4 regions of the Mesorhizobium sp. WSM4849 genome follow, and region 2 is predicted to be linked to each of the others. Evidence: predicted binding sites of a transcription regulator. Region 2 holds the regulator's gene; each other region holds the start of a gene.

Region 1 (5,619 bases), 170 kb from region 2:
TCACGAACAGCGCCGCGATGTTGGTGCGCGACAACGGCAAGAGGATATCGAAGAAAAAGCGCCATGGCCCGGCACCGTCGACACGCGCCGCCTCGACCAATTCGCCCGGTATGGTCATGAAGAACTGGCGGAACAGCAGCGTCGCGGTGGCCGAGGCGATCAGCGGGATGATCAGGCCGGCATAGGTGTCGATCATGCCGAGATCGACCATCACCTTGTAGGTCGGCAGGATGCGCACCTCCACGGGAAGCATCAAGGTGATGAAGATCAGCCAGAAGAAGATCATGCGTAGCGGAAAGCGGAAGAACACGATCGCGTAGGCCGACAGGACCGAGATGAAGATCTTTCCCACCGCAACGCCGAGCGCCATGATTGTGGTGTTGAGGAGCAGTTGGCCGACGCTGACGCCGCCGATGCGACCAATGCCGCCGAACAGCGCCTCGCTGTAATTGTTCCACAGCTGGCCGCCGGGCAAGAGCGGCAGCGGCGGCCTGAGGATGGTCTGCAGCGTGTGTGTCGAGGCAACGAAGGTATAGTAGATCGGAAAAACCACGATCAATATGCCAAGGATGAGCACGGCATGGGCGATGAAGGTGCGGAGCGGGGATTGGCCGATCATCGCTGCCCTCAACCGTAATGGACTTTGCGTTCCACGTAGCGGAACTGGATGGCGGTCAGCGCGATGACGATGGCCATCAGGATGACCGACTGCGCCGCCGAGTCACCCAGGATCAGATTGACGAAGCCGTCATTATAGACCTTGTAGACCAGCGTCTCGGTCGTCTTGCCCGGGCCGCCGCCGGTGACGGCATGAACGATGCCGAAAGTGTCGAACAGGGCATAGACCGTGTTGACGACCAGCAGGAAAAAGGTCGTCGGCGCGAGCAGCGGGAAGACGATGGTCCAGAAGCGCTTGGTCTCACCGGCGCCGTCCATGGCCGCCGCCTCGATCAGCGTTTTCGGCACCGCCTGCAGGCCGGCGACGAAGAACAGGAAATTGTAGCTGATCTGCTTCCAGGCAGCCGCCGACACCAGCAGGATCATGGCGTGGGTGCCGTTGAGCAGCGGATCCCAGGCGATGCCGATGCTTCTCAGCAAATAGGCCAACGAGCCGATCGAAGGATTGAATAGAAACAGCCACAGCATGCCGGCAATCGCCGGCGCCACGGCATAAGGCCATATCAACAGTGTGCGGTAGAGGCCTTTGCCGCGCACTGCCTTCTCGGCCATGACCGCAAGCAGGAGGGCCACACCCATGGCAACGATCGCCGTCGCAAGCGAGAACACCACCGTGACCTTGATCGAGTTGAGGTAGGCCGGATCGGCCAGCACCTTGCGGAAATTGGCGAACCAGACGAACTTGGTCCTCAGCCCGAACGGGTCTTGCCTGAGCATCGACTGGTAAAGCGCCTGACCGGCCGGCCAGTAGAAGAAAACCAGTGTTATGGCGAGTTGTGGCGCCACCAGCAGGAAGGGCAGGATCTTGTTGGGAAAGACGATGCGCGGAGACAGGCTGATTTCCCTCGCTATCCAGGGGTCGCCCACGCCAGCTCGCGTGGGCGATATTCCAATCGACCAACCGAGATAATCTCGTCAGTTCTCTAGCGCTTCCTTGATCGCGGCGTTGCCGCGCGTGACCGCGTTGTCAAGCGCCTGCTGAGCGGTTTGCTGGTCGGCCAGCATCTTCTCCAACTCCTCGTTCTGGATATCGCGCACCTGCGGCAGATTCGGCAGGCGCACGCCCTTCGAGTTGTCGGTCGGTGCCTTGCCCGTCATCTGCAGGATGGGCGTCTCGCGGCCGGGGTTCTTTTCATAAAAGCCTGATTTCTTGGTCGCCTCGTAGGCGGCGAGCGTCACTGGCAGGTATCCCGACTTCTGGTGCAGATATTCCTGCACATCGGTCTTGGACAGGTAGGCAAAGAAGGCCGCGACGCCCTTGTATTGCTCGTCCGACTTGTTGCCGAACACCCACAGGCTGGCACCGCCCGGCGTGGTGTTTTGCGGTGCGCCCTTGGCGTCGCTATCGTAGGGAAGCTGGCCGATGCCATAGTTCATGCCGGACTTGACGATGTCGCCGAGACCGCCCGAGGATTCGGTGAAGATGCCGCATTCGCCGGCAAGGAAGATCTGCTTGGCTTCGGAGGTGCGCCCGCCATATTTGAAGGTGCCATCCTTGGCGAGGTCTGCGAGCGCCTGGAAGTGGTTGACGAAGATCGGCGCATTGATCTTGAGTTCGACATCACCGCCGGCCAGACCGTTCTGCTGGGTGGCCCAGGACACATCATTCCACGCCGCGAAATTCTCCAGATGGATCCAGGTCAGCCAGGTCGAGGTATAGCCGCATGAGGCGGCGCCGCTCGTCTTGATCTTCTTGGCAGCTTCCCACACCTCGTTCCAGGTCTTGGGCGGGCTGTTCACGTCGAGGCCCGCTTTCTGGAAGATGTCCTTGTTGTAATAGAGGATCGGCGAGGAGGAGTTGTAGGGGAAGGACAGCATGGTGCCGTCCGGCTTCGAATAATAGCCGACGATGCCGGGCAGATACTGGCTCTTGTCGAAGGTCAACCCGGCACCGGTCATCACCTCGGCCACCGGCTTGATCGCACCCTCGGCCGCCATCATCACGCCGGTGCCGACATCGAACACCTGGAGAATATCGGGCGCCTGTCCGGCGCGGAAGGCGGCGATGCCGGCATTCAGCGTCTCGGGATAGGTGCCCTTGAACACCGGAACCAGCTCATAGTCGCTCTGACTGGCGTTGAAATCCTTTGAGATCTTGTCGACGACCTCGGCGTTGGCGCCGGTCATGGCGTGCCACCAGCTGATCTGCGTGACGGCGAAGGCGGAGGTGGTGGAAAGCAGGGTCATGGTGGCGGCGACACCGGCCGCGAAGCCGAAGAACTTCATGTTTCATCTCCCGTTTTGTCATTGGCGAAAGGGCACTCTCGCAAAGGCAATATGTGCCGCTCGTGACAATTGGACAACGGTTTTGTTGCGGATCGATGAACTCGATCTCGGCCTCAAAATGGTGCACGTTTCGAAATGAGAGCTGATGGAAAGCAATTTGCCAAGCCGGCTTACGGATCGAACAAGGCGACCGAGATCGGCACGATCGCCGGCGCCTAAAGCGCGTCGCGTTTGAATGGATTCCTGCGACGCGCTTTAGGTTCTTGTTTTGATGCATGTCGTTATCGCAAAACCGCTGCGCACCTTTGCGCGACATGCATTAGTCCGACTTGCCGAGCGCCGTCTCGACCAGCCGCTTGGCGTCCGGGCTCGACCATTCGGCCGGGCCGTTCATGTGAGCGATCAGGCAGCCTTCACCGTCGATCAGCATGGTCACCGGCAGGCCGAGCGCCAGGCCGCGTGTCTTGAGATCGTTGAACAGCGCCATCGTCGAATCGCGGTAGTAGCCGAGCGCCTCGACGCCGGTTTCCTCGAGGAACTTTTTTGGCTTGGTGTCGTCGCCGGCATCGACATTGACCGCGACGACCTCGAAGGCGTCGCTGCCCATTTCTTTCTGCAGCGCGTCGAGCGCCGGCATTTCGGCGCGGCACGGCGCGCACCATGTCGCCCACAGATTGAGCAGCACCGTCTTGCCGGCATGGTCGGCGAGCGTCATCGGCTTGCCGCCAGGGTCGTTGAAGGCAAGGCTTTTCAGCGATTGCGGCGGATCGGCCGGCAAGAGTGCGGCAACCTGCCCGGTAGCAGCCGCCGCGACCGTCTTGGCGCGGTCAGCCTTGGCGGCGCAGGCGGCATCGTCCTTGCTGTCGTCAACTGCGACTTGAGCGGGGGCGTTGTTGCCAGAACCGCTCTCGCTGACATATACCGCGACCGCGCCGGCCAGCACGCCCGCCACCAAAGCGGCGAGGATGAGGCGCGGGGCCGGAAAAAATCGATTGCCGTCTGCCATTTTTTAAAAACTGCTCCGGAGCACGGGTTATAGCGATGAGCGACAAGAAGGCCAGCAACCAGATGTGGGGCGGACGTTTTGCCTCGGGTCCGGCCGCGATCATGGAAGCCATCAACGCGTCGATCTCGTTCGACCGCAAGCTCTATGCGCAGGATATCAGAGGCTCGATCGCCCATAGCGAGATGCTGGCGCAAACGGGCATTATTTCGGCGGCCGATCAAGAAAAAATCGCTCACGGGCTGAACACGATCCTGGCAGAGATCGAAGCCGGCACGTTCGAGTTCTCGACCAGGCTGGAAGACATCCACATGAATGTCGAGGCTCGCCTTGCCGAGCTGATCGGGCCGGCCGCCGGCCGCCTGCACACCGCCCGTTCGCGCAACGACCAGGTGGCGGTCGACCTCAGGCTGTGGGTCAAGGACGAATGCTTTCGCGTCGCCGAGGCGCTGAAGGGCCTGATCACGGCGTTCCTGGAACGGGCCGAGGAGCATGCGGCAACGGTGATGCCTGGCTTCACCCACATGCAGGCGGCGCAGCCGGTGACCTTCGGCCACCACTGCATGGCCTATGTCGAGATGTTTTCGCGCGACCTGTCGCGCGTTCGCGATGCCATCGAACGGATGGACGAAAGCCCGCTCGGTGCGGCCGCCCTTGCCGGCACCAGCTTTCCGATCGATCGGCACCAGACGGCCAAGGCGCTCGGCTTCCGCGAGCCGATGCGCAATTCCCTGGACAGCGTTTCGGACCGCGATTTCGCGCTGGAGTTTTTGGGGCTGGCGGCGATCTGCGCGACGCATCTGTCGCGGCTGGCCGAAGAGATCATCATCTGGTCGACGCCGCAATTCGGCTTCGTCAGGTTGTCCGACAGTTTCTCCACCGGCTCCTCGATCATGCCGCAGAAGAAGAACCCCGACGCTGCCGAACTGGTGCGCGGCAAGACCGGCCGCGTCACTGGCCATCTGGTCGGCCTGCTGACTGTCATGAAGGGCATGCCGCTGACCTATGGCAAGGACATGCAGGAGGACAAGGAATCCGTGTTCGACGCCGCCGAGACGCTCGACCTGATGCTGGCGGCGATGACCGGCATGGTGCGCGACATGACGGTGAACGCCGCCGCCATGAAGAAGGCCGCCAGGTCAGGCTATTCGACCGCAACCGATCTTGCCGACTGGCTGGTACGCACGCTCGGCCTGCCGTTCCGCGAGGCGCACCATGTCACCGGCCGCGCAGTGGCGCTGGCCGAAGAGAAGAAGATCGGGCTCGACAGGCTGCCGCTGGAAGACTTGCAGTCCATTCACCCCGGGATCACGGCGGACGTGTTCTCCGTGCTTGCCGTGCAGAACTCGGTGAAGAGCCGCACGAGCTTCGGCGGCACCGCGCCGTCGGAAGTGAGGAAGCAGACCCGATACTGGAAAAAGCACATTGCCAAGGCGTGATGCTCGTGCGGCGAATCCGAAATTCGCATCACGTTGGAGCAGCGCGGCGAACGAATTTCGGATTCAAAAGCCGCACGAGTTAATTGATGAATTCTAGTGTGGTTTGGATTTGAAGTTCCCTAACGCGAATGCCATCAATGACAGGAACTTCAAATCCACCACACTAGGTGCAATGCCAGAAAAACTCGGCTAAAAGCGGCGGGCAAAAGTTTCGGACGGATGGATCGATGACCGCAAGCAGGATTTTGGTGACGCTCGCGCTGCTGGCGGCGC
Region 2 (5,619 bases):
ACCATCCGCAAGGTGGTCCTTCCCGCTGCCCTTCCGGGCATCGTTTCGGCGATGCTGCTCGCCGTCAGCCGCGCAATTGGTGAAACAATGATCGTGGTCATGGCGGCGGGCCTGGCGGCAAACCTCACGGCCAACCCGCTCGAAGCGGTCACCACCGTGACGGTGCAGATCGTGACGCTGCTTGTAGGCGATCAGGAGTTCGACAGCGCCAAGACGCTTGCAGCCTTCGCACTCGGCCTGGTGCTGTTCTGCATCACGCTTACCCTCAACATCGTCGCTTTGCGCGTCGTCCAGAAATACCGAGAGCAATATGACTGATGCGATCGCGTCATTCGGCGCCGGCCGGCGGCCGGTCAGCGTTCATACCGACGATGCCGCGAAGGCGCGGCTGAAGGGTCGTTACCGCACTGAAACGTGGTTCAAATGGCTTGGCGCCGCAGCCGTCGCGTTGGCCGGCTTATTCCTTGTGCTGCTCCTGTCGACGATCGTCACGCAGGCGATCCCGGCGCTGCGGCAGAACTATCTGACGCTGCCGATCGATCTTTCGGCGGCCAAGGTCGACCCGGCGAAACTCGACGCCGCCAACTACGACGCCATCGCCCAGGAAGCGCTTACGGCAAAATTTCCTGATGTGACGAGCCGTCAGGACAAGCGCCTGCTGCGCGGACTGATTTCCACCGGCACAGGCGTCTTCCTGCGCAAAGATATTGCGGCTGATCCGGCGATGCTCGGAGGAACGGTGGACTATGCGGTTCCACTTGACGATTTTGCCGACCTTTATCTCAAGGGGTTGCTTGCCGACGTCGGTTCGGACGAAGCGATTTCGACAAGCGTCACCCCTTCGGAAACCAGCGGCGACATCGATCTGACCTTCGGCGACGACGCCATGCTGACGCTGGCGCGTGGCAATGGTGCGACCGAGGGCGAAAACGGTATGCTCACGCTGACGAGCGGTGCGTCGTCGCTGCTGGTCGCGTTCAATGGCGGTACGGTCAAGCTGACCGCGCTGTCGCCTGGGGCCAACGGGACGGCGGTCGCAAAGGGCACGGTGATCGAGGCGCTGGACAGCACGGCGCCCGCCGCGAGCGGCCAGGCATTCCTGCGCGTCATCGACACGCCGGAAGAATCGCGAAAGATTTCCGACAAGATGATCGTCTGGCTCGACACGCTGAAGAGCGCCGGCCTGATCGAAAGCCGGTTCAACTCGATCTTCTTCTTCACCGGCGCAAGCCGCGAGCCGGAACTGGCCGGTGTCTGGGGCGCGGTCGTCGGATCGTTCCTGACCATGATCGTTACGCTCGCCATCGCCTTCCCCATCGGCGTTTCGGCGGCGATCTATCTTGAGGAATTTGCCCCCAAGAACCGGCTGACGACGATCATCGAAGTGAATATCAACAATCTGGCGGCGGTGCCTTCGATCGTCTTCGGCCTGCTTGGACTTGCCGTATTCCTGAATTTCTTCGGCATGCCGCGCTCAGCCCCGGTGGTCGGCGGCATGGTGCTGGCGCTGATGACCCTGCCGATCATCATTATCGCCTCGCGCGCTTCGTTGCGCGCCGTGCCGCCGTCGATCCGCGAGGCGGCGCTCGGCATCGGAGCGTCCAAGGTCCAGACCGTATTCCATCACGTCCTGCCGCTGGCGATGCCGGGGATCATGACCGGCACCATCCTCGGAATGGCGCATGCGCTGGGCGAAACCGCGCCGTTGCTGATGATCGGCATGGTCGCCTTCATCGTCGACATTCCCGGCGGCTTCACCGATCCCGCGACGATCCTGCCGGTGCAGATATTCATGTGGGCGGATTTCCCGGAAGCTGGATTCCAGCAGAAGACTTCGGCGGCGATTTTGATTTTGCTGCTGTTTTTGGTCATCATGAACGCCATCGCGGTGATACTGCGCAGGCGCTTCGAGCGGCGCTGGTAAGGAGTAGAGGATATGAACATCATGACGGAAGCTGGCGTCGAACAGAAACTGAGCAGCGGAACCAATGCCCCTTCGATCAAGATGAAGGGCGAAAAGGTCTCTGTTCATTACGGCGAGAAGCGAGCTCTGTTCGATGTGGATATCGATGTCCGCGAGAACCAGGTGACGGCGTTGATCGGCCCATCGGGCTGTGGCAAGTCGACCTTCCTGCGGTGCCTGAACCGAATGAACGACACCATCGATATCGCGCGGGTGAGCGGCAAGATCACGCTCGACGGCGAAGATGTCTACGACCCGAAGATCGATGTCGTCGAACTGCGAGCCCGCGTCGGCATGGTATTCCAGAAGCCGAACCCGTTTCCGAAGTCGATCTATGAAAACGTCGCCTACGGTCCGCGCATTCACGGCCTGGCCAGGAGCAAGGCCGAGTTGGACGGCATCGTTGAATCGAGCCTGAAGAAGGCCGGCCTGTTCAACGAGGTCAAGGATCGCCTGCTCGAGTCGGGTACCGGTCTCTCCGGCGGACAGCAGCAGCGCCTGTGCATCGCGCGCGCCATCGCCGTATCGCCGGAAGTGATCCTGATGGACGAGCCCTGTTCGGCGCTCGATCCGATCGCCACCGCCCGCGTCGAGGAACTGATTGACGAACTGCGCCAGAACTACACGATCGTCATCGTCACCCATTCGATGCAGCAGGCAGCGCGCGTGTCGCAACGCACGGCGATGTTCCATCTCGGCTATCTGGTCGAGGAGGGCGCGACCGACAAGATGTTCACCAACCCCGACGACAAGCGCACCCAGGACTACATCACCGGCCGGTTCGGCTGAGCGGTCCGGCGGCGAATTTCGAACACGAGGACAGTATCATGGGTGAACACACCGTCGCATCTTTCGACGAGGAACTGGAGCACATCGACAGGCTGATCCGCGATATGGACGAGCTCGCCGCCGCGATGGTCGCAGCCTCGATCCGCGCGTTGCTTGCATCAGACAATGCGATGGCGCAGCGCGTCGTCTCGGACGACGCCATCATGGATGCGCGGCAGCGCGAACTCGACGATAGTGCGATCACGCTGATCGCCAAGCGGCAGCCGATGGCGCAAGATCTGCGCGCCGTGGTTGGCGCAATCCGCATGGCCGGCGATCTCGAGCGCATCGGCGACCTGGCCAAGAACATAGCCAAGCGGGTCAGCGCAGTCGGGCAGAGCGCCACGCCGCGTAATCTCTCGCACGGTATCGACGCGATGGCGGATCTCGTTCTTGTGCAGCTCCGCGGCGTGGTCGAGCACTATGTGTCGCGCAATGCCGGCGCGTTGAAAGAACTGCGCGCCGACGACCAGAAGATCGACGTGAAATACACGGCGGTTTTTCGCGAACTCCTGACCTACATGATGGAGGATCCGCGCAACATCACCGCCTGCACGCATCTTCTGTTCTGCGCCAAGAATCTCGAGCGTATCGGCGATCACGTCACCAACATCGCCGAAAACGCCTACTATGTCGTGACCGGGCAGCAATTGCCGGCGGATCGCCCGAAGCTCGACGAAACGACGATGTCGGCGCCGGCGACATGACGGGGGTGACCGGTCGATGATCGCGCCACGCATCATGGTGGTGGAGGACGAAGAGCCGCTGGGCGTCCTCCTCCGCTACAATCTGGAATCCGAAGGCTATCAGGTCGAGGTGGTGACGCGCGGCGACGAGGCCGAAATCCGGCTGCAGGAAAACGTGCCCGATCTTCTGGTGCTCGACTGGATGGTGCCGGCGGTTTCCGGCATCGAGCTTTGCCGACGCCTTCGGATGCGCCCCGAAACCGAGCGGCTGCCGATCATCATGCTGACCGCACGCGGCGAGGAGAGCGACCGGGTGCGCGGCCTCTCGACAGGGGCCGACGACTACCTGGTCAAGCCGTTCTCGACACCGGAATTCATGGCCAGGATCAAGGCGCTGCTGCGCCGCGCCAAGCCCGAAGTGCTGTCCAGCGTGCTGAAGGTCGGCGACATCATGCTCGATCGCGAATCGCACAGGGTCTATCGCAAGAAGAGCGAGATCCGGCTCGGGCCGACCGAATTCCGGCTGCTCGAATTCATGATGCGGCACCCAGGTCGGGTCTTCTCGCGCAGCCAGTTGCTCGATAATGTCTGGGGCGAGACGATCTACATCGACGAGCGCACGGTGGACGTCCATGTCGGCCGGTTGCGCAAGGCGGTCAACAATGGTCGCATGCCCGACGTCATCCGCACCATCCGCGGTGCGGGCTATGCGATCAGGGAAGACTAGCTGATATTCAGGTGATGCCGGCCTGCGACCGGCGATTTCCTGCGCTTCCGGTACGTACCCAAAAGTACGCTCCGTTCCGGTTCTCGGAACTCACCCAGTCTGGTCGGCTCGCGCCCGTCTTCGAGCCCGGCGCGGCCTGACCTGAATCTCAACACATCCCCAAGTCGCATTCCGCCTTTGTTCCTTGCCTTCGGACTCAGGCCACGTCCTTCCTGATCGTGCCGGACTTCCCTTGCGCGCCCGGCGCGAAAATCTCCTGGTCGACGAAGCTCAGCGCCCGCAAGGCGCAGCCTTCGCGGATCAGCGGCAGCTCGTTCGTCTCGGTGTCGAAGGAAATCGAACCCGAATGCTGGCCGCCGGCGGTCTGGGCGATGGCCTCGCGCAGGGCCGGTTCGATCAGGTCGAAGGCGGCAGCGCTGGCGCCGACCATGGCGACCGGCGCCGGATCGATCAGCGCGAACAGGCTGCCAAGCCCGAAGCCGAGCGCTTCGCCGGCCTTGCGGTAGGCTTCGCGCTCCGGTCCGTCCGTCTGACGCGCCCGGGCCGCCAGTGCCTGCATCTCGGCGTCGCTGACATCGGCGACCGGCTCTGCGTTCTCGCTCAATTGCCTTGCGTTGCGCCAGATGGCGTAGTTGCCGGCATAGGCCTCGACGCAGCCGCGCCGCCCGCAGCGGCAAAGCGCGCCGCCCGGCCGATGAATCATGTGGCCGAATTCGCCGCCCGAGGAATGGGTGCCGGTGAACAGTTCGCCCTTCAGCACCAGCCCCATACCGATGCCGTGCGAGAGCAGGATGGCGATGAAATCGTCGCGGTAGCGATCCGGGTCGCGCCAGCGCAGCGCCACGGCCATCATGTTGCAGTCGTTCTCCATGATGGCCGGGATGCCGAACTCGCGTTCCAGAATGTCGGCGAAGGCGATGTTCGTCTGCGGCGTGATCGGCGACCACAACATGGCGCGCGCATGCGAATCGGTGATGCCCTGGATCGCCAGCGCGATGCGGGCGACGCTTTGGACGTCGAGGTCGGGGTCTTCGATCCGGCGCCGCACGATGGCGACACATTCGTCGATCAGCTCGTCGCGCGACATGGTCAGCGTGTCCAGCCGGCGCTGTTCCTCGGCGACGACCTGTCCGGCATAATCGATGACAGCGACCGACAGGAAATTCAGCGACAACACGACCGCCAATACCGCAGCGGCTTCCGGATTGAGGCTGAGGCCGACCTGCGGTCGGCCGCGTTTCATCGAAACGGTCTCGCTCGCCTTGCTCTCGGTCAGGATGCCTTCCTGGATCAGGTCGGAAGAGATCGCCGATATGGTCGAATGGCTGAGGCCGGTGGTTGCGGCGATCTCGGTCCGCGACGGCTGGCCGGCCCGGCGTACCGCAGAAATCACCATCGCCCGGTTACGCCGGCGC
Region 3 (5,619 bases), on a different contig from region 2:
CTTGTACTGTTCGACAAGCGCATCGACCTGCTGCTGCGAGAGGTCCTGCCGGGCAAGAAACACATGTTCGTAAAGAGCCATATTGTTCTATTGCCTTTCTTCGTTTCTCTCCCGGTTCCCGGCGGCAAAAGCCTCTGCAACTTCTCTGACCCGCCGATCCCTAAGGGGCGGGGAAGAAAGGAGCATGACGAGACGGTCGAGAGCGGAGACACGGGAGGCGGAAGCGCTTCTGGCTCCACACGAAGGTTTCGAAAAAACCTCCGGCCCTCCGTTCAGCCCCCAGCAAGGACCGGCAGATTGCGGGCGTCTATACAGGAATTTGGCCGCAAGGCAAGGGCGAGCCGAAAATCCGCCGCCGCGAGGGCGACATGTCGCGGCATCTTCAGCTTGTATGCGGAACGAGCTTCTTCACCGTTTCCGGGAAGAAATCGGGCGCTGCGCGGCGCTTGCCGAACATCATGTCGTATTGCAGCAGACGGAAATCGCGAATGGCCGGGTCGATTTTCTTCTTGCGCGCCCAGTCCGGCGTGGCCTCGCCCGCCGGCGTCATCAACAAATTGCGGTCGACGACGCTGTAGCGCTCGCGCATCTGGCCGAGGAAGCCGGTGTAATAGGGGTGGCTGATCCCGGCCGTGGTCAGGACATGGTAGGGCAGAAAGACTGGACTGACAGTGGCCATGTCCGCGACCGGACCGGTGCGGTTGGACCATACGATCAGCGGTGTTCGGTGATGCAGCAGCATCTGGTCGGGCGGCTCCTTGCGTGGCGCGACGTTATCCTTGAGGAAGCCGGTCTCGACATAGACAGGACCGAGCGGCGGCAGATGGTCGCCGAAGAAGGCGATAACCGTCGGTCGCCGCCGGTTCTTCGCCCATTCGACAAGGCGCTCGAGGCTCTTGTCGGCGTCGGATGCGCCTTCCGTGAAGCTCAGCAGCGAATCCTTTGCCCACTGGCTGGTCGGAGCCTGCACCTTGTGGGTCGGATTGTAGTAGCGATTCGGTTCGTAGGGTCCGTGGTTTTGCAGGCTGACGGCGAAGTAGAAGAACGGATTGTCCGTGGCGTCGGCTTCGCGGATGATCTCGTCGGTCATTGCCGCGTCCGACGCTAGCGGCCCGCGCTTTTCGAGATACGGCATGTTTTCTTCGGACTTGAAGTCATCGAAGCCGAACTCCGCATAGACCGGCGTTCGGTTCCAGAACCAGCTTGTGCCCGGATGGATGGCGCGCGTCTCATAGCCCTGGCTCTTCAGGAACGTTGCCATCGACGGCACCGGCGCGCGGACATATTGCTGGTAGGGGATGCTGCCGGCCGGCAGGAAGGCGTTGGAAAGGCCGGTCAGCGCCTCGAACTCGACATTGGCGGTCATGCCGCCGAATTCGGGCGAGAATACGTGGCCAGAGCGCAGCGCCCGCACGTTGGGAATCGGATCGGGCGTGATGGTGACGCCGGGCAGTTCGGTCGGATCCCAGAAGGATTCGCTCATGACGATGATGATATCTGGCTTCTCGGTCGGTACCGATGCCTTCACATCAGGCCTTTCGATCGCCGCGATCGCTTTGTCGGAGTAGCCGGCAGGCGCGGGGACATGGGCCATCGGCACGTTGAGCGCGAAGGCCAGTGCGAAGCCGTTGGAGGCGTAATTTTCCTTCTGGTCCCACATGATCGGGATGATTTGCAGCCGGTCGCGGGTCCACGAGAACGTCGCGTAATCCATGATCGACACGAAGAAGGCGAGCAGCGGCACGGTCAGCGTCAGCCTGGCCAGCCGCCCCTTGCGACCGAGCGCCGGTACCCGGCGGCGCCACAGCCGCCAGCCATAAACGAGCAGCGAGAGGCTGCCAACGATGCCGACCGCCAGAGCGATGGCGGTTCCCGGACGTTCGCGCACCAGAAGCGGCATCAGCGCTACGATCTGGCGTGAATAGAGGAAATCGGTCGGATAGAGCGGATCGCCGAGATAAAGCGATTTCTGATGGCCGACGAAGGCCAGCGCCAGGGTCAGCGGCGCGACGATAATCAGGCTCTGGTGGCTGCGGCCGAGCACTGCGTCGAGGCCGATCAGAATCAGCGCGAAGATGATGATGGTGGTCCAGCCCGGCTTGAAGGGCTGCAGGAAGAATGCGACGGTACCGGCAAAGTCGCCGCGCACGATCAGTTCGATCGCAAAAACCAGGATGGTGGCGGCGAGAAGGCTGACGAGGCCATAACGGATAACAGGCCATTTCCGGCCCGGCAGATAGCCGGTGGCCGGATCGCCTTCCAGAAACTGTGGCGCGGCTTTGCCAGCGCCCTTCCTAGTCCTTGCCACCTTACAATTCCCCCGACCATACACAAAAGCGTCATTGAGCTGTCATCGATATGTCACGAAAAGCTAGCGCCTGTGGCTGAAATAAGAAGAGCCAGCAAACGAATCGTGAGCGATTTTCATCATGAGTGATCGATAAAAAGCCTTTTGGAACAGGTACTCGGCCAGCAATACCGAGCCGGAGTGGCCCGGGTCGGGCCGATACCGGACTTGACTTGCCCGCCCGCCTTGCGTCACAGGCAGGAAAAAATCAGCCGGTTGGGAGCCACACATGGCCGTTGCATTCACCTTTCCGGGACAGGGCAGCCAAGCTGTCGGCATGGGCAAGGACCTCGCCGACGCCTTTCCGGAATCGCGGAAGATCTTCGAAGAGGTCGACGACGCGCTCGGCGAAAACCTGTCGAAGCTGATCTGGGAAGGGCCGGAAGAGACGCTGACGCTGACCGCCAATGCCCAGCCGGCGCTGATGGCTGTGTCACTTGCCGCGATCCGGGCGCTGGAATCGCGCGGCTTCTCGCTGAAGGACAAGGTCGCCTATGTCGCCGGCCATTCGCTCGGCGAATATTCGGCGCTTGCCGCCGCCGGTTTCGTTTCGGTCGCCGATGCCGCCCGGCTCTTGCGTATCCGCGGCAATGCCATGCAGGCGGCAGTGCCGGCCGGCGAGGGCGCCATGGCGGCGATCATCGGGCTGGAACAGGCCGATGTCGAAGACGCCTGCGCTGAAGCGGCCAAAGGTTCAGCCAAAGATTCAGTTTGCCAGATTGCCAACGACAATGGCGGTGGCCAACTGGTGATCTCCGGCGCCAGGGCGGCGGTCGAACTGGCGGCGAGGCTGTGCACGGATAAAGGCGCCAAGCGGGCGCTGATGCTGCAGGTCTCGGCACCTTTCCATTCGGCGCTTATGGCACCGGCGGCCAAGGTCATGCGCAATGCGCTGGCCGAGGTCACGAAGAACGCGCCGTTGGTGGCCGTAGTCTCTAACGTGTCGGTCACCCCGTCCAGCGATCCGGACGCAATCGCCCGCCGCCTGGTCGAACAGGTGACCGGCCGCGTGCGCTGGCGCGAAACGGTGGAGTGGTTCGGCGCAAATGGCATTGCGACACTTTACGAGGTGGGCGCCGGCAAGGTGCTGTCGGGACTGGCGCGGCGCATCAACCGCGATATCGCCACCGGCGCTGTCGGCACGGCGGCGGATGTCGAGGCGGCGCTGGCGGCGCTCGCATAACCGCCGAGATTTGACCCCACCCGTGTAGGGTGTTCTCTTAGATCAGGAGACAAGACATGTTCGAATTGACCGGCCGCAAGGCGCTCGTCACAGGCGCATCGGGAGGCATCGGCGAGGCTATCGCCAGGGTGCTGCATGCGCAGGGCGCCGTTGTCGGCCTGCACGGCACCCGCGTCGAAAAGCTGGAGACGCTGGCGGCCGAGCTCGGCGAGCGGGTCAAGCTGTTCCCGGCGAACCTTTCCAATCGCGACGAGGTCAAGGCGCTCGGCCAGCAGGTCGAGGCCGATCTCGAAGGCGTCGACATTCTCGTCAACAATGCCGGCATCACCAAGGACGGTCTGTTCGTACGCATGGCGGACGCCGACTGGGATACGGTGCTCGAAGTCAATCTGACCGCCGTGTTCCGGCTGACCCGCGAACTGACCCATCCGATGATGCGGCGCCGGCATGGCCGCATCATCAACATCACCTCTGTGGTTGGCGTCACCGGCAATCCCGGCCAGACCAATTACTGCGCCTCCAAGGCCGGCATGATCGGCTTTTCCAAGTCGCTGGCGCAGGAGATCGCCACCCGCAACATCACCGTCAACTGCGTCGCTCCGGGCTTCATCGAATCGGCGATGACCGACAAGCTCAACGACAAGCAGAAAGAGGCGATCATGGCAGCGATCCCGACACGGCGCATGGGCACCAGCGCCGAAGTCGCTTCCGCCGTCGCCTACCTCGCTTCCAACGAAGCTGCCTATGTCACCGGCCAGACCATTCACGTGAATGGCGGCATGGCGATGATTTGACAGTTGCGGGAAAACACCCCTTTTCGCCTTGGACCCAGGCCGATTTTCGTGTAATGCGGCCCGCAACCCGGCGGTTCGGGCAAAAACCGGCCCGGTGGTGTTGCGTTTCCGGCCGGACCATCTTTCAGCTTGATTAGCGGCATTCTGCCCGCTAACGAAGACAGACAAACAAAAGACGAGGATGCCCAAATGAGTGACACCGCAGAGCGCGTCAAGAAGATCGTTATCGAGCACCTTGGCGTCGATGCCGACAAGGTGACGGAGCAGGCGAGCTTCATCGATGATCTGGGCGCGGACAGTCTCGACACGGTCGAACTCGTCATGGCGTTCGAAGAAGAATTCGGCGTCGAGATCCCGGACGATGCGGCCGAAACCATCCTGACTGTTGGCGATGCGGTGAAGTACATCGATAAGGCTTCTGCCTGACGCTATTTGCAGTCATCACCGAGGAGGACCTGCGATGAGGCGTGTCGTCGTCACGGGCCTTGGGCTGCTTTCGCCCTTCGGCGTAGGCTTCGAGCATGGCTGGAAGGAGCTTCTTACCGGCCGCAGCGCAGCCAAGCGCATCACCGAGTTCGAGGTGGAGGATCTTGCCTGTAAGGTCGCCCACGTCATTCCGCGCGGTAATGGTGAGGACGCCACCTTCAATCCCGAGGCCGTTCTCGAGCCGAAGGAACTGCGCAAGATCGGCGACTTCATCCTCTACGGGCTCGCGGCCGCCGACGAGGCGCTGAAGGATTCGGGGTGGGCACCGAAGACGCATGAGGGACAGTGCGCCACCGGCGTGCTGATCGGCTCCGGCATCGGCGGCATCGAAGGCATCGCCGAGAACGCGTTGATCCTGAAGGAGCGCGGACCGCGCCGCATCAGCCCGTTCTTCATCCCCGGCCAGATCATCAATCTCGTCTCCGGCCAGGTTTCGATCCGGCATGGGCTGAAAGGCCCCAACCACGCCGTCGTCACCGCTTGCTCCACCGGCGCGCATGCCATCGGCGACGCCGCTCGGCTGATCATGTGGGGCGATGCCGACGTGATGGTCGCGGGCGGCACCGAGGCGCCGGTGACGCGGCTGTCGATCGCCGGTTTCGCAGCCTGCCGTGCGCTGTCCACCGACCGCAACGACGCTCCGGAAACGGCCTCGCGTCCCTATGACCGCGACCGCGACGGCTTCGTCATGGGCGAAGGCGCCGGCGTCGTCATTTTGGAGGAACTGGAACACGCCAAGGCACGCGGCGCCAAGATCTATGCCGAGGTCACCGGTTACGGCCTGACCGGCGATGCCTATCACATCACCG
Region 4 (5,619 bases), on a different contig from region 2:
GTCTTTTCGACCAACGGCAGTTCGCCACCGAGCTTGGCCGGTTTGAAGGCGTCGAGCGCCACCGAATAGATGCGCTTCACCTTGGCCAGGTCGCCAATCTGGTTGTCGCGTTCGAGGATGTAGAGCTTGCCGTCATGCGCGGTGATCTCCGACAGCCCCATCCAGCCAGCTTCGGTCGCTTCGAGCGGATAGCGCACTGCCGACCATTCCTTGGCCTGCGGCTTGTAGGCCAAAAGCTTGACCTGGCCCTTCGGATCGTCGGCCCATTCGCGCTGCACCGCCATCACCAACGTCAGGTCGTCGCCCTCGCCAATGGTGGTGATGCCTTCGAGGCCGAAGCGGCTCTGATGAGCGAGCAATTCTGTCGGGAAGCCGATTTCCTGCTTGATCTCGCCCTTGTCGTCGACGCGCAGGATAGCGTGCGGGACGAGCTTTGCCGGATCGCCTTCATTGGCCAGCCAGAAGCCGCCTTCACCGTCGGCGACAATACCTTCGATGTCGAGCTTCTGTGCGGGATGGCCGCCACGCGTGACGATGGTCTTGCCGGTGATCAGCGCCGGCGTCTGCGTGGCATCGATCTCGAAGATCGAGGGCGCGTTGGCATAGAACGAGTCCGACGCTGCGAACAGCTTGCCGGCGGTGTCGCTGGCCGCGAGCGCCGAAAGCGCACCCCAGCCGAGCGGCGCGCCGTCTGCCGTGAGCTTTGCCGTAATCATCGGGTAAGTGGCGGGACCCTCGGAGCGCTCGTAGATCATCACGTGCGAGCGGGCGAGCCCGTCCTCGACCAGGTCGGCCTCGTTGGCGGTGACCAGGAGATTGCGCGACGGGATCGCGACCAGGCCTTCCGGAGCGATGCCGGACGGCAGGATCTGGACAAACTGAGGCTCCGCACCCGTGTCCTTGTAGACGCCGACAACGGAGCCACGCTCCGAAGTGACGAAAATCAGTCTGTCTTCGCCGAACGTGCTGGTTTCGAGACCCTCCGGCTCGATGCCCTTCTTGTTGCGGGCGTCGGGATAATGGCCGGCATTGGCGACCTGGTACTCGAAGGATGGGCCGGATTCGTAGAGAACCTCGCCCTTCTTGCTGAAGATTGTGAAGCCGCGCGAGCCGCCCTTGTAGTCGCCTTCGTTGGCGACGACGAGGCGGTCATTGTCGAGCCATTTCACGGCGTCGGGTTCGCGCGCGACGTTTTCCATTTTGCCATCGAAGGACAGAGCGCCGTTCTTCTTGGTGTCGATCTTGTCCAGCGCGACCGAGCCTGCGGTGAAGTGCGTGACGATCGCGCCGGTCTCGGCGTTGACGATGGCGATGTGGTTATTTTCCTGCAGTGTGACTGCTATCTCGCCGGCCTCGTTGAAGGCGACGAATTCCGGCTCCGGATCTTCCGCCGCGACTTCGGCAATGCCCGCCAGGTTGACGGTCTTCATCGTCGCGCAGTCAGGCTGGCCCTCGGCCAGCGTGAAGATCTTGAGGTCGCCCGCCGGCATCTGCGGAATTTCTCCGTCGTTCAGATCCTCGTCGCGCTCGTTCTCGATGGCGATGGCCAGGAACTTGCCGTCCTTGCTGAATGCCAGTGAGTCCGGCTGGCCGCCGAGGTCGCAGGTGCTTTCGATCGCCTTGGAGGCGAGGTCGATGATAGTAAGGTTGCCCGAAGGCTTGGCTTTGCTCTCCGACGTGTTGACGCCGGCCAGCACCTTGCCGCCGATGACCACAACCGAGGTCGGCTCGCCGTCGATCTTGACGATGCCGCCGGCCTTGGGCGCCTTGGGATCGGCGATGTCGATGAAGCCGACCGCACCGAGCGGGCTGTCGGAATAGACCAGCGTCATGCCGTCTTCGCTCGCCGCGATGATCTCGGACGAAGTCGGCGTGGTCTTCTCGACGTCCGCCGGGAGGTTTCCGGCGACCGCGAAGCTCGCGACCCGGTTGAACATCATGTCGGCATGGGCCGGCAGCGAAACGGAGGCAGCAAGCGCTGCCGTCAGGACGAAAAGCGCGGAATGGCGGGGCACGGGTGGCGTCTCCTGTTCGAATGGAAGCCACCTGATTTGCGGGAACCACATTTCAAAGCGATGACGGATCGATGACACTTCCGCGACAGGCGGTCAGGGTCCGTCGATATTCACCTCATGCTGGCCTGCAAATGGCGGCTTTCTGCGGCCGCGATCAGCCCCCACAGGCGCGAACAGCAAGAAGCTCCAGCCCCGGAAGGACGCCCTACTCCGCCTCGGCCACCATCTGCCGTCCGCCGACCCAGTTCCGCCAGGCTCTCTCGTCGCCGTGGAACACGTTGAGGTCGATGCGGCCCCTCACCCCGTGCGACAGGCCGGAGCCGGAATACTGCCAGAACACCCATTTGCGGCCGGGATAGACCTTTGCCGGGTGCTGTGCCACCGCGCGCAGCCAGAATGGATAGTCCAGAAATGCGCCACGCAGATTGTCGCGGTAGAAATCAGGCGCGGTGTAGATGATGGGCCGCTGGCCGTAGTGGCGCTCGAGCTTGTCCATGAACACCTGCATCTTCTCCAGCACCTTTTGCCGCGACGGCCGCCGCTTGCAGCTGGATTCGCCGTTCCACTCGACATCGATCACCGGCGGCAAGGCGCCCTCGACTCTCGGCACGTTTCGGATGAACCAGTCGGCCTGCTCGCCGGCTGTGCGGCACCAGTAGAAGAAATGGTAGGCGCCGCGCTTGAGGCCGGCGGCGTGGGCATTGCGCCAGTTCTTCCTGAACATTGGGTCGAGATGATCGCCGCCGTCGGTCGCCTTGATGTAGGCAAAGTTCGCGCCCTGCGCGCGCAGCTTGTCCCAGTTCACGTTGCCCTGCCAGCGCGAGACGTCGACGCCGTGAACGGCGAGGTGTCTGGGCGAGGCCCTGCCGAAATTGATCGGCTTGGCGTCACGAAAACGATAGCGCTGGACCGGCTCGGCGAGGATCGGTGCTGCCCGTGCCAGCCGCGTCGGCGCCACCAGGGCGATCGGTTCGGCGGGTGGTTCGATGCTTTCCGCAGGCTCTGGAGTGGCCATCGCCACAGTCTGCTCCGCCGCCTCTTCCTGCGCGAAGTCGGGTGCCGCATCGGCCGCACCGACCGACGCTACCGGCGCGGGCGGCCGCACAACCGAGCTGGTCGTCTCGCTGGACGGCACTTGCAACGCGTCGACGCCGGACGTGGATGTGCAGCCGGCAAGGCACAGAGACGCGAGCACAAAGATGACGACGCCTGATAACCGCATCTGGACCTGTACGCAGAACACAACAGACCGAGGGCAAGACAACGCCGCCGGACAAACCAGTCCAGATTACTAACGAGAAATTACCAACAAAGTTTGAATCAAATTGTTAGGATGAGAGCTGGGCAAACAGAATACATGGTGCGTTCGCTTGATCGCCGTAGCGGCGAGAGCTTGAAAACGCCGGCAGGGCAGAGGGGCGCGCGAAGGATCGCCGACCTTGCACCCCTGCTAGCCGCACAACCATAGCGTGTGGCAGGCCGTGGCCACCACGTGAGCGGGCGGCACAAAGCGATCCTCGACGGGTCGATCGTCGGCGGGGCGATTGACGACCGGCGCATCGTCCTCCGCCCGGCGAACCTTTTCTTCAAGCAGCGTGCGAAGCTCGGCCGGCTGCACGCGGTCACGCTCCATCACGAGCTTGACCATCGGATCGCTCAAAAGCTCATCCAGGGTGTTGATTCTGTCGTTCATCCGTCGCCTCCTCGACTGCCGACCCGCACGTAATAGATAGGCGGCAATGATGGCTCGCCAATGACGCTTTGCCGGCGATCTCGTGTCGCGGATGAAAAAAATTGGGCACGCCTTTGCCTTCTCCCCTTGTTGTAGGAGAAGGTGGCCGCGAAGCGGCCGGATGAGCGGTGTTCCAGCTTGGCACCAACAGCGCTCCGGCCAGCACCCCTCAACCGTCTTGGCGCTGCGCGGCAATCCACCTTCTCCCACAACAAGGGGAGAAGGTTAAGCGGGCGGCGGGGCGCCTTCATATTGCGGCAGTCCGTCGTCGAGTTGCACCCAGGGCTGCTTCGAGGCGGTCCACATATGCATCTGCGGCTTGAATATCGAAGGGTCGTCGAGCGAGCCTGAGGTGACGCCGATGATGCCGGCGGAGTCGCGCCGGGAAAACATCGTCGTGCCGCAGCCCGGGCAGAAGCCGCGCTTGAGATCGGGCGAGGAACTCACTGTCGCCAACGGCCCGTCGATGGTCACATCGTCGATGCGGAACAGCACGCGGGCGTTGAAGGCAGCGCCCAGCGCCTTCTGGCAAAGCCGGCAATGGCAGACGCGCTCGTTGATCGGCGCGGCCTCAGTGCGGTAGCGCACCGCCCCGCACAGGCAGCCGCCCTGATATTTCGCCATTGCCTGAGCCCCTCTTTCTGAAGATTGGCAGCAAGGTAGCTGCCGGGATAGGAGCGTCAATTGAAAAGCTTTGATGGCGCCATCTGTTGGCGTGATGCGGCTGGCCGAACGTGCGATCAGGTTCGATGCGCAACGAGCGTCGCCGGCCATCTCGCGGGAGGACGGCCGGCAGGCAGTTGTCAGGCGGTCAGTTCGTTTCGCTGACGATCTCGTCCCAGGTCTTGACCTTGGTCTCGCCATTGAGAAAGGGCAGCGCGGCAGCCACCAGTTCCGGCGCGAAGAACACGTCGTAATGGGTGCGGTTCGGCAGGATGGCCAAGCGGTTCTGCGACAGGTTCTCGCGCATCCAGCCGGCGTCCTTCAGCCCGCCGCCGAGCATCTGATAGAACTTGATCTCATGCTCGGGCCGGTACATGTCGCTGTCGCCAAAAACCAGCATGACCGGCATCTTCAGCTTCGCCACGTCGGCGGAGTAGTCGTAGTCCTTGCGCATATGGGCGCCCAGTTGATCGAGCAGCTTCGGAAAGTCCTGCGGATGCGGCGCAACCGCCGCGTAGGACTTGTACATCGGCGTGTCCTTCATCATGTCGGCCATCGCCGCGCCGACCTGCGCCTGCTGGGTGCGCATGTCGGCATAGAAGCCGTCCGAGGCATAGCCGGTCGAGACCAGGACCAGCCGGCGCACGGCTTCGGGATGCTGGACGGCCATGCGGAAGGCAACGCCGCCGCCCAGCGAGTAACCGATGACATCGACCTGCTCGTAGCCGAGCGCCTTGACGATCGCCGCCATGTCGTCACCCATCGCCTCCAGGCTGAGCGGCCGGTCGCCGAGCGCGGTGCGGCCGTGACCATGCAGGTCGACGCCGATTACGGTGCGGTTTTCGGCAAGCTTCGGCAGAATCGGCGCGAACATGTCGGTCGTGCCGAGCCCACCATGTAGCAGAAGCAGCGGCTCGCCCTGGCCATAGACGGCGTAATAGTAATTCAGGCCGTTGATCGGCAGCAGGCCGGCTTTCGCCGGCTTCGGCATTGCTTTCATTTCGGAGGTCATGGCGGGCTTTGCCTCCTCGGCTTTGGTGGCGCCCGGCGCAGTGAAGAGCGCCGCAGCCGAGGCGAAAATGGCGAAAAACATCGATCTGGACATGTCGGTCTCCTTGCGTCCCGCCGATATCAAAGTCGCTTGGCAACTTCTTCGAGCTGATCGGCGCACTGGCCCCAGCCCTCGTGAAAGCCCATCTTCTCGTGCTC

What was found. Region 2 encodes PhoB, which activates phosphate uptake and scavenging genes when phosphate is short. Its sites were predicted from a motif close to TGTCATNNANCTGTCAT; they were not measured.
Region 1: a site for PhoB is predicted at 2,967-2,983, ahead of ugpB (sn-glycerol-3-phosphate ABC transporter substrate-binding protein UgpB). Genes of this name have one in related genera too.
Region 3: a site for PhoB is predicted at 2,338-2,354, ahead of AC0L3L_RS24355 (LTA synthase family protein). Genes of this name have one in related genera too.
Region 4: a site for PhoB is predicted at 2,076-2,092, ahead of AC0L3L_RS12345 (esterase-like activity of phytase family protein). Genes of this name have one in related genera too.

What each region holds. Positions count from the first base shown of each region.
Region 1 is NZ_JBVVPW010000004.1:238,159-243,777, reverse strand. Features, by position in the region: gene ugpE (sn-glycerol-3-phosphate ABC transporter permease UgpE) at 1-619, opposite strand, end outside; gene ugpA (sn-glycerol-3-phosphate ABC transporter permease UgpA) at 628-1,512, opposite strand; gene ugpB (sn-glycerol-3-phosphate ABC transporter substrate-binding protein UgpB) at 1,594-2,904, opposite strand; gene tlpA (thiol:disulfide interchange protein TlpA) at 3,224-3,910, opposite strand; gene argH (argininosuccinate lyase) at 3,946-5,346, shown strand; gene AC0L3L_RS06235 (lipoprotein) at 5,574-5,619, shown strand, end outside.
Region 2 is NZ_JBVVPW010000004.1:65,895-71,513, forward strand. Features, by position in the region: gene pstC (phosphate ABC transporter permease subunit PstC) at 1-318, shown strand, start outside; gene pstA (phosphate ABC transporter permease PstA) at 311-1,924, shown strand; gene pstB (phosphate ABC transporter ATP-binding protein PstB) at 1,937-2,752, shown strand; gene phoU (phosphate signaling complex protein PhoU) at 2,791-3,498, shown strand; gene phoB (phosphate regulon transcriptional regulator PhoB) at 3,515-4,204, shown strand; gene AC0L3L_RS05450 (ROK family protein) at 4,401-5,619, opposite strand, start outside.
Region 3 is NZ_JBVVPW010000023.1:80,639-86,257, forward strand. Features, by position in the region: gene rpsF (30S ribosomal protein S6) at 1-81, opposite strand, end outside; gene AC0L3L_RS24355 (LTA synthase family protein) at 383-2,308, opposite strand; gene fabD (ACP S-malonyltransferase) at 2,577-3,530, shown strand; gene fabG (3-oxoacyl-[acyl-carrier-protein] reductase) at 3,587-4,324, shown strand; gene AC0L3L_RS24370 (acyl carrier protein) at 4,514-4,750, shown strand; gene fabF (beta-ketoacyl-ACP synthase II) at 4,785-5,619, shown strand, end outside.
Region 4 is NZ_JBVVPW010000009.1:148,305-153,923, reverse strand. Features, by position in the region: gene AC0L3L_RS12345 (esterase-like activity of phytase family protein) at 1-2,015, opposite strand, end outside; gene AC0L3L_RS12340 (glycoside hydrolase family 25 protein) at 2,221-3,237, opposite strand; gene AC0L3L_RS12335 (hypothetical protein) at 3,466-3,708, opposite strand; gene AC0L3L_RS12330 (GFA family protein) at 3,973-4,371, opposite strand; gene AC0L3L_RS12325 (alpha/beta fold hydrolase) at 4,559-5,515, opposite strand; gene AC0L3L_RS12320 (SRPBCC family protein) at 5,542-5,619, opposite strand, start outside.